DNA from 2 places in the Paenibacillus sp. G2S3 genome. Region 1 is predicted to be linked to the other one. Evidence: riboswitches for the same ligand, from Rfam matches in the RefSeq annotation. Region 1 holds a riboswitch; the other holds the start of a gene.

Region 1 (5,490 bases):
GGAGAGAACACAGTTTAGGCTACAGGGCTTTTACCTCTATCGCGGGCCTTTCCAGACCTCTTCGCCTACCATATTCCTTTGTAACTCCATGTGAGACGTCCCACAACCCCTAAGAGCAAGCTCTTAGGTTTAGGCTGTTCCGCGTTCGCTCGCCGCTACTGACGGAATCACTATTGTTTTCTCTTCCTCAGGGTACTTAGATGTTTCAGTTCCCCTGGTCTGCCTCTACATTTCCTATGTATTCAGAAATGAGTAACTGCGAATTACCACAGCTGGGTTTCCCCATTCGGACACCCCCGGATCAAAGCTTGCTTACAGCTCCCCGAGGCAGTTTCGTTGTTCGCCACGTCCTTCGTCGGCTCCTGGCGCCTAGGCATCCTCCGTGTGCTCTTATTAGCTTAACCTTGATTTCTCTTTCGACAAAAATCTCACTAATAACATTTACTTGTTTGCACAAGTTGCTAAAAGATGTTCTAAAACGCAAATTCGTTTCGGTATCCAGTTTTCAAGGATCAAGTCTTACTTGAGAGCTTAAACTCTCAAAACTGAGCAACGAGTGAGTAACAGGCCTAAACCTGAGATTTGGAAGTTTAACTTCCGATTTGAATGTTTCCATTGCAGGAAACGATTCTCCATAGAAAGGAGGTGATCCAGCCGCACCTTCCGATACGGCTACCTTGTTACGACTTCACCCCAATCATCTACCCCACCTTCGGCGGCTGGCTCCCTTGCGGGTTACCCCACCGACTTCGGGTGTTGTAAACTCTCGTGGTGTGACGGGCGGTGTGTACAAGACCCGGGAACGTATTCACCGCGGCATGCTGATCCGCGATTACTAGCAATTCCGACTTCATGCAGGCGAGTTGCAGCCTGCAATCCGAACTGAGACCGGCTTTGATGGGATTGGCTTCACCTCGCGGCTTCGCTTCCCGTTGTACCGGCCATTGTAGTACGTGTGTAGCCCAGGTCATAAGGGGCATGATGATTTGACGTCATCCCCACCTTCCTCCGGTTTGTCACCGGCAGTCACTCTAGAGTGCCCAACATTACTTGCTGGCAACTAAAGTTAAGGGTTGCGCTCGTTGCGGGACTTAACCCAACATCTCACGACACGAGCTGACGACAACCATGCACCACCTGTCTCCTCTGTCCCGAAGGCCGCTGCTATCTCTAGCAGATTCAGAGGGATGTCAAGACCTGGTAAGGTTCTTCGCGTTGCTTCGAATTAAACCACATACTCCACTGCTTGTGCGGGTCCCCGTCAATTCCTTTGAGTTTCAGTCTTGCGACCGTACTCCCCAGGCGGAGTGCTTACTGTGTTAACTTCGGCACCAAGGGTATCGAAACCCCTAACACCTAGCACTCATCGTTTACGGCGTGGACTACCAGGGTATCTAATCCTGTTTGCTCCCCACGCTTTCGCGCCTCAGCGTCAGTTACAGCCCAGAAAGTCGCCTTCGCCACTGGTGTTCCTCCACATATCTACGCATTTCACCGCTACACGTGGAATTCCACTTTCCTCTTCTGTACTCAAGTCACCCAGTTTCCAGTGCGACCTTAGGTTGAGCCCAAGGTTTAAACACCAGACTTAAATGACCGCCTGCGCGCGCTTTACGCCCAATAATTCCGGACAACGCTTGCCCCTACGTATTACCGCGGCTGCTGGCACGTAGTTAGCCGGGGCTTTCTTCTCAGGTACCGTCACTCCGATAGCAGTTACTCTACCGGACGTTCTTCCCTGGCAACAGAGCTTTACGATCCGAAAACCTTCATCACTCACGCGGCGTTGCTCCGTCAGACTTTCGTCCATTGCGGAAGATTCCCTACTGCTGCCTCCCGTAGGAGTCTGGGCCGTGTCTCAGTCCCAGTGTGGCCGTTCACCCTCTCAGGTCGGCTACGCATCGTCGCCTTGGTGGGCCGTTACCCCACCAACTAGCTAATGCGCCGCAGGCCCATCCCTCAGTGACAGATTGCTCCGTCTTTGATTCTTCCTTCAGGAGAAAAAAGAAATTATCCGGTATTAGCTACCGTTTCCGGTAGTTATCCCAGTCTAAGGGGCAGGTTGCCTACGTGTTACTCACCCGTCCGCCGCTAAGTTACTTTGAAAGCAAGCTTTCAAAGTAACTCCGCTCGACTTGCATGTATTAGGCACGCCGCCAGCGTTCGTCCTGAGCCAGGATCAAACTCTCCAATTAGTATTGAAAAGAGCGATATGCTCATTTTGAAACATCTGACGAGAAAATTAATTCTCTAATTTTGGATTTCACTTTCGTGATTTCCTACTCACTCGTTGTTCAGTTTTCAAAGATCAAGTTCTCGTTGGCGCCGTTTAATGTCTCAGCAGCAACTCTTATAATATATCATGTTGTTCTCAGTAATGCAAGCTTTATTTTTCGAAAGCCGTTTATGTAACTCTCTCAAACATTGCCTGTACGCTGTCTAACAACGCTTAACTATAATAACCTATCTATTCATAGAAAAGCAACCCCTAATAGAAAAATAAACAACCAGCTTAATTATTAAGCTGGTTGTTTATTTAATAGAGTTATGATTCTAGCTATGCAAATTAATAGTATTTTGCTGCGGTATATTTACTAGAAGCCTTAATAAAATCCGTATCCTTCTTACTCTTCGCTGCCGAAGCATCCACCGTGGTATCAATAGTAACCCATTTTCCATCCATCAATACTTCATTCCATGCATGGTATTGCGTAACGTAGCTAGTGTTTCCCATCACCAATTTAGCAGGCACATCTACACTACGCAGCATTGCGGCAAAAAGGGAAGCATAATCATAGCAGATTCCTTTTTTAGTATTCAAAGTGTTGTTAATGTTCGGAATGTAATCAGTTGTTACGTTATTAGCAAGAGAATAGTCGTATTGTACATTAGCAACTACATAGTTATAGATTGCCTTAACTTTCTCTTCATCTGTTGTTTTGCCTTTTGTAAGCTCTTTGGCCTTAAGGATCGCTTTATCTGAAGAACTCCATTTCACATTCTGTACGGAGCCCAAATATACGGAATTCGAGTCACTCATGGTTACATCTACTACTTCGGAATATAACGCTTTGTATTTATTACCGGTTGTGTTCTCAAGAACAGAAACCTTATAAGTACCATTACCTTGTTGTAAAGGGAAGTCCTCAGCTTGTCCAGAAGCATATAAGTTATATGTATAGCTGCTGTTGTCTTTAGTGATCATGAGTTTGATTCTTTTATCTTTCGGAATATCATAGTTAATCCCAATAACACCTTGAGCCACTTTCGATGTAATCAACCAGCCCGCATCTACACTTGCGGCTTGAGCTGTGCTTACCGGAACCGCAGTAATCAGTACGAACAGCGCGACCATCATAAAATAAACCTTTTTCACGGATAAAACCCCTTTCGGTAGCTGGCTGCCATCCTTTCGGGAAGGCCCTTTAGCTTTGCGTCCCTACCTTTCGATAGGTTTGCCGTTATCGTATAAGCTCTATCTGTCCTAATTTCACTAGACAAATTAATAGAATCCATTTAAAACAAACAAAAAAAGCCTCTTCATTCGGTAACTGGCTGCCATCCTTTCGGGAAGGCCCTTTAGCTTTGCGTCCCTACCTTTCGATAGGTTTGCCGTTTATCGTGTTTAGCTTTTATAGTCTTATACTACCATATTTATCCTCTTAAACAAGAACAAAATTGCTAGATTTGCTATTATTTTATAGTTATTTCTCTGTATTTAAATTCTCTTGTCATTTCTCATCTGTTATTAGAAAAGTTTGGCATGAACAATCAAGCGATGTGTAGGATCTACTAGTGGGTCACACGTAATTAGAGTAAGAATTTTATCCTTGTTATTCCCGTCTAGAACAGACACATCACTAGGAAGTACAACAGAAATATCATAAACCTCGTAATTATAAGTCTGATCGCTAGTCTTTACCGTAATCGTATCCCCAATAACAACCTCATTCAATCTGTTAAACAATCTGCCCGCAGTTCTAGCTCTATGTGCAGCTATTGCGGCGTTCCCTATTTCTCCAATTGGAGTCGTTTCTTTCATATGGGCCGCAGCATGCTTCATATTCGCTTTAGTAGCCCCTTCTAATACAGGCAGCTTCAGATCGATCTTATCGATCTGAATTAATGCGATGACTTTGCCACCCACTTCAATTTCCGGTTCTGGCTTTTCTGTTTCTTGCGGCTGTGCTTGTGCATCTAGAGCTGATTCCTCCGCTAGTAGCTGAGTGACCTCGGCATATCTGCTCTTCAGATCAGGTGGTGGAGTACTTTCACTGGTCCTCAGTTCAGCCGATTCTAATAGCTTATCCTGCTGCCAGTCGTTATACCATTCGTTAGCTTTTGGATAGAGCATGATAAGGATCCCAGCCAGTATGAGCACATACGAGAATTTACGCATGATTTTCACCTCCGTGGATTGGTTCTACTGAACTTTAGAATACCCATTTCCGACTTCCGAAGAAGTTAATGATCACCGTCACAAACGTTACTAGTACCTTAGAGATCAACACTTGAATGCCTAGTTTGTCAGTCAACAGATGCATTAGCAACAGCGATATTCCTAGCACTACCAGGTTCAGTACGATAAACTTCAACAACTGCGTCTTATCAAAACCCTCTTTATTGCCACGATCACGATCCTTGAAGGTTACTTTTTTATTCAAAATAAAGCTGTTCGCTGTTCCTGCACTATAAGAAATCACCTGTGCTAACGCATATACCATCCCAAGTGAGTTCAGTAATGTGAAAATTACGAAATCAATGAGGGTATTTACCAGACCTACAGCATTAAATTTGAGAAACTGTATGAATGCAGTCCGAAAGTTCTTATCTGACATCTTTGTAATCCTTCCGGCGATCTACTTCTTCTTCGTTACGATATCCTATAGTCTCACTGACAATATACAACGGTCTATCCTTAGACTCGTCATAAATCCGTCCGATATACTCTCCGATTACACCTAACAGCATCAGAACAATACCGTTAAAGAGCAAATTGACCCCTACAATGGAAGCCCAGCCTGGAACCGTCCATGAGGTGAAGAAGATTCTTTGAAACAATACGAAGAATAAATAGAGAAAGCTAGAGAAGGAAAGAAAGAATCCGACATACGTAGCAATCTTAAGTGGCTTATGCGAAAAGGAAGTGATCCCATCCAGCGCAAAACGAATCATTTTCTTGAGAGGATACTTGGTTTCTCCTGCAAAACGTTCTTCCCGCTCATATTCCACCATCGTCTGCTTAAAGCCGACCCAGCTTACCAAACCTCTGACATACCGATTTTTTTCCTTAAGCCCCCGCAAGACATCACATACCTTACGATCAATAAGACGGAAATCACCTGTATCCGTAGGAATGTCTACACTTGTCATGCTGCTGAGCAACCGATAGAAGAGCTTAGCCGTTACCTTTTTGAACATCGTTTCTCCACGGCGCTTCAGACGCTTCGCATACACAACATCATAGCCCTCTTTCCACTTCTCGATCAT
Region 2 (5,490 bases), 2.7 Mb from region 1:
TTTTATCCAACACATTACTGGCAGCCTCGAAAGCCATCGTTAGGGAATTTTCTTCCTCATTCTTAATGCTATAGCGCGTATCACGACCTAAAGTGGTCAGTAGACCTCTGATATCAATACCCTTTTCGTCAAAATGCTTAATGAAAAAGTCGTTACCAACTTTATTACTAGGATGATAGATATCAATGTCTTGAATACGAATCCCGGTCATATGAATCCTCCTGAAAGACTCTATAGTTTTTTTGAAATTAAATGAAGAACTAAACGGTAACGGTAGAAATGATCTCGATGTTATCTAGTCCTGCTTTACGACCCAGACGAGCAAGCTGCATTTTAAGAATTGGGTTATTCTCAAGGGTTAGATTTACTTTTACAAATCCATCATTCTTAAACATTACGAAGCAACCTTCCAAAAGAGGTACAACATCAGGTGCAGTTACATTTAGCTTTCTGCAGTCGATTTGCAATTCATAGTCTGCTGGATGGATAGGATTAATAGTTTGTTGATAAGCTTGGATAGATTTCATCCCATCTTCTTCAGAAAATGTTCCTTCCAGCTCGATATTGATCACTTTTTTAGCGGTGTCTGTCTTCAAAATAAATTGTCCCACGTTAACATCTCTCCCATTATTATGATTTTGCTAATAATAGTTTGACTGTAATTAACAGCCGGGTGAATATCCATATAAACTGTTTTTTTACGACATGTAACCATAATAGACAGTATTAATATTGGAATATTTTAACTCTATTATAGGCATAGTATATTTAATTCCCAATAAAAAAAGTCGAAATGTGTAACTTTATGTCGGATTATTAATTACTTTATTTCTTCTATCGTTTCAAGAAGAATATTAAAAGCCGTGATGATTCTAGGTGCCCCTATAGCGGGTACTAAGTGTAATAGAATACCTTTGAGTTGTTCTACAGTAACTCCCACACGAAGAGCCATAACATAATGAACACCCAATTGATCAAACTGACCCATCGCAATCAGAGCAGAGATAACTGCGATTTCCTTCCAGTCAGCTTCGATTGTGTTGCGTTGAAAAATATCGCCGTAGGCATTCCCCATAATAAATTCAGCCAAGTCAGGGAAATGTTCTTTAATCGGAGCCAGTGCTTTAGCGCCGTAATCTCCTGAGAGATTCGTGAAGTGGTTAAGACCACTGTTTACATTTTCTTTCATAGTGAATAGTGACCTCCTAATTTAGGTTTAAAGTACGGTGAGCAGTCGGAGGGACCTCATCACGGTCTGTTAACAGTTCAATGACGGCAACACGGTTGATTGCAACAGCGTCCTTGATGGCTGTTTCGAACTCCTCCGCTGTCTCACATTTGTAACCCGTAGCACCTAGTGATTCTGCGAATTTCGCAGCGTCCATAGGGACTTCGTAGATCGTTCCGTCAATACGTCCTGTAGTTTTTTCCATACCTTTTAGAGCCATATCTAGCTGTTTATTATTAACAACAATGAATATGACAGGAATATTCTTGCAGACAGCAGCGTTAATCTCTGCCCCTAGCATCATAAAGCAGCCGTCTCCTGTAATACAGAAGATCGTTTCTTCTGGAGCAGCAACCTTTGCACCAATCGCCATCCCGATGGAATTACCCATACAAGCAAAGTAAGCATCGAAAACAAAACTGCCAGGTTTCTTAACCTTGTACCATTTGGCAGCATGGAAACCGTGGCTACCATCATCAACAAAGACTGTGCTGTTATAGGGAATCAAATCACTCATCGTACTCAAGACCGATGCAAGTGAAAGGTTTGGTAAAATCGGAAGCTCTTCGGTATAACCGGGATTTGTTGGTGCTTCGCGTTTTGTGATGTTGTTCGTGTCAATGTTATTAAGATAGCAAACTAGATTGTCGCGTAGATCTCCAGTCACAGGAATCGTTTTAGAGAACAATATTTTTCCGACAAAAGTCGGATCGCTATCAAACTGAATTAATGTTGCAGGATGATTTTCCCTTTTAAGATTACAAATAGTCATATCACTTAAACGTGAGCCGAGAACGATAAATAGATCACTTTGATTCAGCAAGTCATCCCCATGGGAACAACCGCCTACTCCAATTGGACCGTGATAGAGTGGATGATCCCAAGTTATAGCCCCTTTACCACCTGGAGATGTAACTACAGGAATATTAAATGTTTCCGCTAATTGAATTAGCTCACTATGTGCTCCTGAACGGTTAACGCCTTTACCAGCGATAATGATTGGATTCTTTGAGTTATTTATAGCATCAAGTACACGGTCGATATTAGCGTGGCTAACAAGTGATTCGCGTTCAGGGATTACAATATTACATTCCTCTAGCAATTCCGTTTGCACATCAAAGGGAATACAAAGGTGAACTGGACCACGATTACCGCTCAAAGCAATGGATATGGCATGATTAAAGATTGTGCTAAAGTGATCTCCACGTTCAATAAGCTTGCTATATAAGGTGGCAGGTCTAAACATATCAGCTAAATCAGCTAGAAAAGAGGTAGAGTCCTGACATTGGGGAATACCAAGCTCTTTGATAGATTGATGGCCAGTAATAAATAGGACAGGTAGGTTGTTAGCCTTAGCATGTGCTGCTGCAGTTAATAGGTTTGTTCCACCAGGACCTGAAGTACCAAATGCTACACCTAGTTTTCCAGTTTTCAGCGCATACCCAGCTGCTTCGAAGCCGGAACTGGACTCATGTCTCCCAGGAATAAATTCAATACCGTAATCTACCATTTTAAGAACGATAGGACAAATGGATTTGCCAATAATACCAAAGGAATGGGTAACACCTAGGTTCCGTAGTGCTTCCGACATGTAATCTGCGACTGTCTTCAAAAAAATACACCTCACAAGTTGATTGTTATTTTGAAATTAAACATTAGAAAACCTGTGCTCTGAAATAGGGCACAGGTTGGAAGCATAAATCGCCATAGAGACTGAACAATAGTCCAGTCGTCTTGGTTTTCAGCAACCTGGCTGTCATGGCCTCAGATTAAAATGAGGCTGTAGATCCATGGTTTTGCGTCATCCTCTTTCGAAGATTTTGCCAATATTAATTTTAAAATTTATAAGAAGAATTTTCCTTTACAATATATTCCTAGAGATACTTTGTCAATATATTCTTGCAAATTAACTCGAATTTTGACGAAATTCTTGTCCAACCTATGAAATAATAAATATAAAAAAACTGCTCCTAAGAAAAAACTTAGGGGCAGTTTTTGGATTTGTTTATACGATTTGTTATTTACTTAAAATTTGAAAATGTGGATCGTTTTCTGTAGATTGAATACAGCCTGAGTCATTTTCTCAGTTTCTTCTGCGACGGACTGCAGGGCATTAATTTGTTCATTCATAGCGGCCGATACTTCTTCGGTGCCGGCAGCGGTTTGCTGCGTGATCGCAGAGATATTCTCTATTGCACTTGAAATTTTCAAGGCACTTTCTAACATCAGATCACTTTCAGAAGAGAAGGAAGAAATCTGTTCAGTAATATATTGCACACTTTGCACAATTTGAGCAAAGATATGAGCAGATTGAGTGATCATCTCATTCTGTACCTGTACGACTTCTTCGTTGATAGCGATATTGTCAATCGCTTGTTTAATATCAGTTTCAATGCTCCGAACTAAACCGAAGACTTCCTTCGTTGAAGCCGTTGATTCCTCAGCAAGCTTACGAACCTCCTGTGCGACTACAGCAAATCCTCGACCATGTTCTCCGGCACGTGCTGCTTCGATGGAAGCATTCAGCGATAAGAGGTTGGTCTGCTCTGCGATCTCTGTGATGGTTTTGGTGATCATCGTAATTCCTCGAGCGTTATGAGAAAGGGCTTCGATAGTATCCGCTACTTTTTGAGTAGCCTGAATATTTTTACGCATGCCTTCAGCTTGAGTATCAACGGATTGTCGTCCTTGTTCAACTAGTTCTAATGTATGTATTGAACGTCTGTTCATTTCTTTCGTTGAGTTCGTATAATTGGATACCTTATTCTCAATATCTTTAATAGATTCTGTCATTTCAGCGATATCTGTAGATATTTCATTTGCACCCAGAGCTAGCTCGTTGGATGAAGAGGCTACCTGTGCCATGACAATTTTCAAATTCTGATTCTTATCTTCGATTCCGCGGCTTGCATCCATGACTTGGCGAGTAATTTGCGAAGCTTCTGTCAGAATCTTCTTGAGCTTGTCAATCATAGTATTAAAGGAACGACTTACATCCCCCATAGACCCGTTCTCATCGGCCCTACTAGTAAAATCCCCTTTTGAAATACTATGAGACACATTCGCGATGTCATCAAAAGAAGATGTAAGCGTTCTCTCGATAAAGCGGGCAACGGGAAAAGTTAAGGCAGCTAGAACAACTACTAGAACAATACCCAAAATAATGTTGCCTAAGATCATAAAAGTAACTAAAACAGGAATAGCAAATAATGCGGCAACGAGGTAACATCCGGCAACAATTCTTTGTTTTAACGGAAGTTTATGCATCCAGTTCATTGGTATAATGTCCTCCTTATTAATATTATGTATTGGTGTTATTATATGGGATTTAAAGGTGATTGGTCTATAGTAAGAACTGACATAAATCATCATTAAATAGTAGTTCTTTAGAATTATTGTCAAAAATCCTCATATATAGCGTGAATTGTTGCGATAGCAGACCTTACCATCTCTAAAAGTTCTTGTGGTGCAAGAACAATAACTGAGGGACTAAAGGATAGGGTGATTCGGCAGGCCGATTCGATCGTATTAAATTCAGCATCTACGTTCACCCACTCTGCATCTCTAGATGGTTCTAGCAAATGGAGAGTGACAAATCTTTCCCGCTGCAATTCTTTTAACACAGAAGCTCTAACCCTTAGTTTTGCCGGGTACTTTGGCAGCGCTGCTTTAAAGGCCGTGGTGGACTCTTCCCAGTAACGCTTTAAATCAAAATTGTTAGGCCTGTTGAACCATTCATGGGTTTCCTCAACGTTAACTAATCTGGACACACGAAAGGTCCGTAGCTCATTCTCGCTTTTGGCCACAACATACCATACTCCTCGTTTTGCAACTAATCCAAGAGGTTCAATCATACGGACCTTAGTCTCGTCGTTCCTAAGATAAGTGATTTTTACTTTGCGGTCATCCCAAAGAGCTCCCTGCAGGACAGAAAGGAATGGATATGTCTCATCGGAAGGATGCCAACTGGCACCGTCAATATGAATGCGCTCGCTAAGGTAATTTGCTGGGTTGCTAGTTCGATGTGAGGAAGCCGCCTCCAGTTTGAGAACAGCTGAAGAGAAGTCATCCTGTATTCCCAGATCCTTCATTATTGAGGAGTCAGCGGACAGAAGCAGCGAACCAATCTCTTGTGGCTTCATGCCCGTTAGGGAGGTACGGTACCCTTCTGTAAGCATCCAGCCACCTTCACGCCCGCGTTCAGCTAAAATGGGTATCCCTGAAGCACTTAATGCTTCCATATCTCTAAACACAGTTCGTTC

What was found. A riboswitch is a leader RNA that binds a small molecule or an ion and turns the genes downstream of it on or off. The one in region 1 is predicted to bind cyclic di-GMP.
Region 2: another riboswitch for cyclic di-GMP. It lies ahead of QNH28_RS20555 (thiamine pyrophosphate-binding protein); the one in region 1 lies ahead of QNH28_RS03185 (transglutaminase-like domain-containing protein).

Annotation. Positions count from the first base shown of each region.
Region 1 covers NZ_CP126095.1:706,011-711,500, reverse strand. The annotation lists rRNA gene QNH28_RS03195 (23S ribosomal RNA) at 1-404, opposite strand, end outside; rRNA gene QNH28_RS03190 (16S ribosomal RNA) at 639-2,195, opposite strand; gene QNH28_RS03185 (transglutaminase-like domain-containing protein) at 2,567-3,376, opposite strand; cyclic di-GMP riboswitch class I at 3,390-3,470, opposite strand; cyclic di-GMP riboswitch class I at 3,544-3,624, opposite strand; gene QNH28_RS03180 (class D sortase) at 3,749-4,399, opposite strand; gene QNH28_RS03175 (GtrA family protein) at 4,434-4,838, opposite strand; gene QNH28_RS03170 (glycosyltransferase family 2 protein) at 4,828-5,490, opposite strand, start outside.
Region 2 covers NZ_CP126095.1:4,668,837-4,674,326, reverse strand. The annotation lists gene QNH28_RS20570 (3-oxoacyl-[acyl-carrier-protein] synthase III C-terminal domain-containing protein) at 1-211, opposite strand, end outside; gene QNH28_RS20565 (hypothetical protein) at 261-611, opposite strand; gene QNH28_RS20560 (carboxymuconolactone decarboxylase family protein) at 821-1,189, opposite strand; gene QNH28_RS20555 (thiamine pyrophosphate-binding protein) at 1,206-2,840, opposite strand; cyclic di-GMP riboswitch class I at 2,969-3,063, opposite strand; gene QNH28_RS20550 (methyl-accepting chemotaxis protein) at 3,254-4,504, opposite strand; gene QNH28_RS20545 (helix-turn-helix transcriptional regulator) at 4,627-5,490, opposite strand, start outside.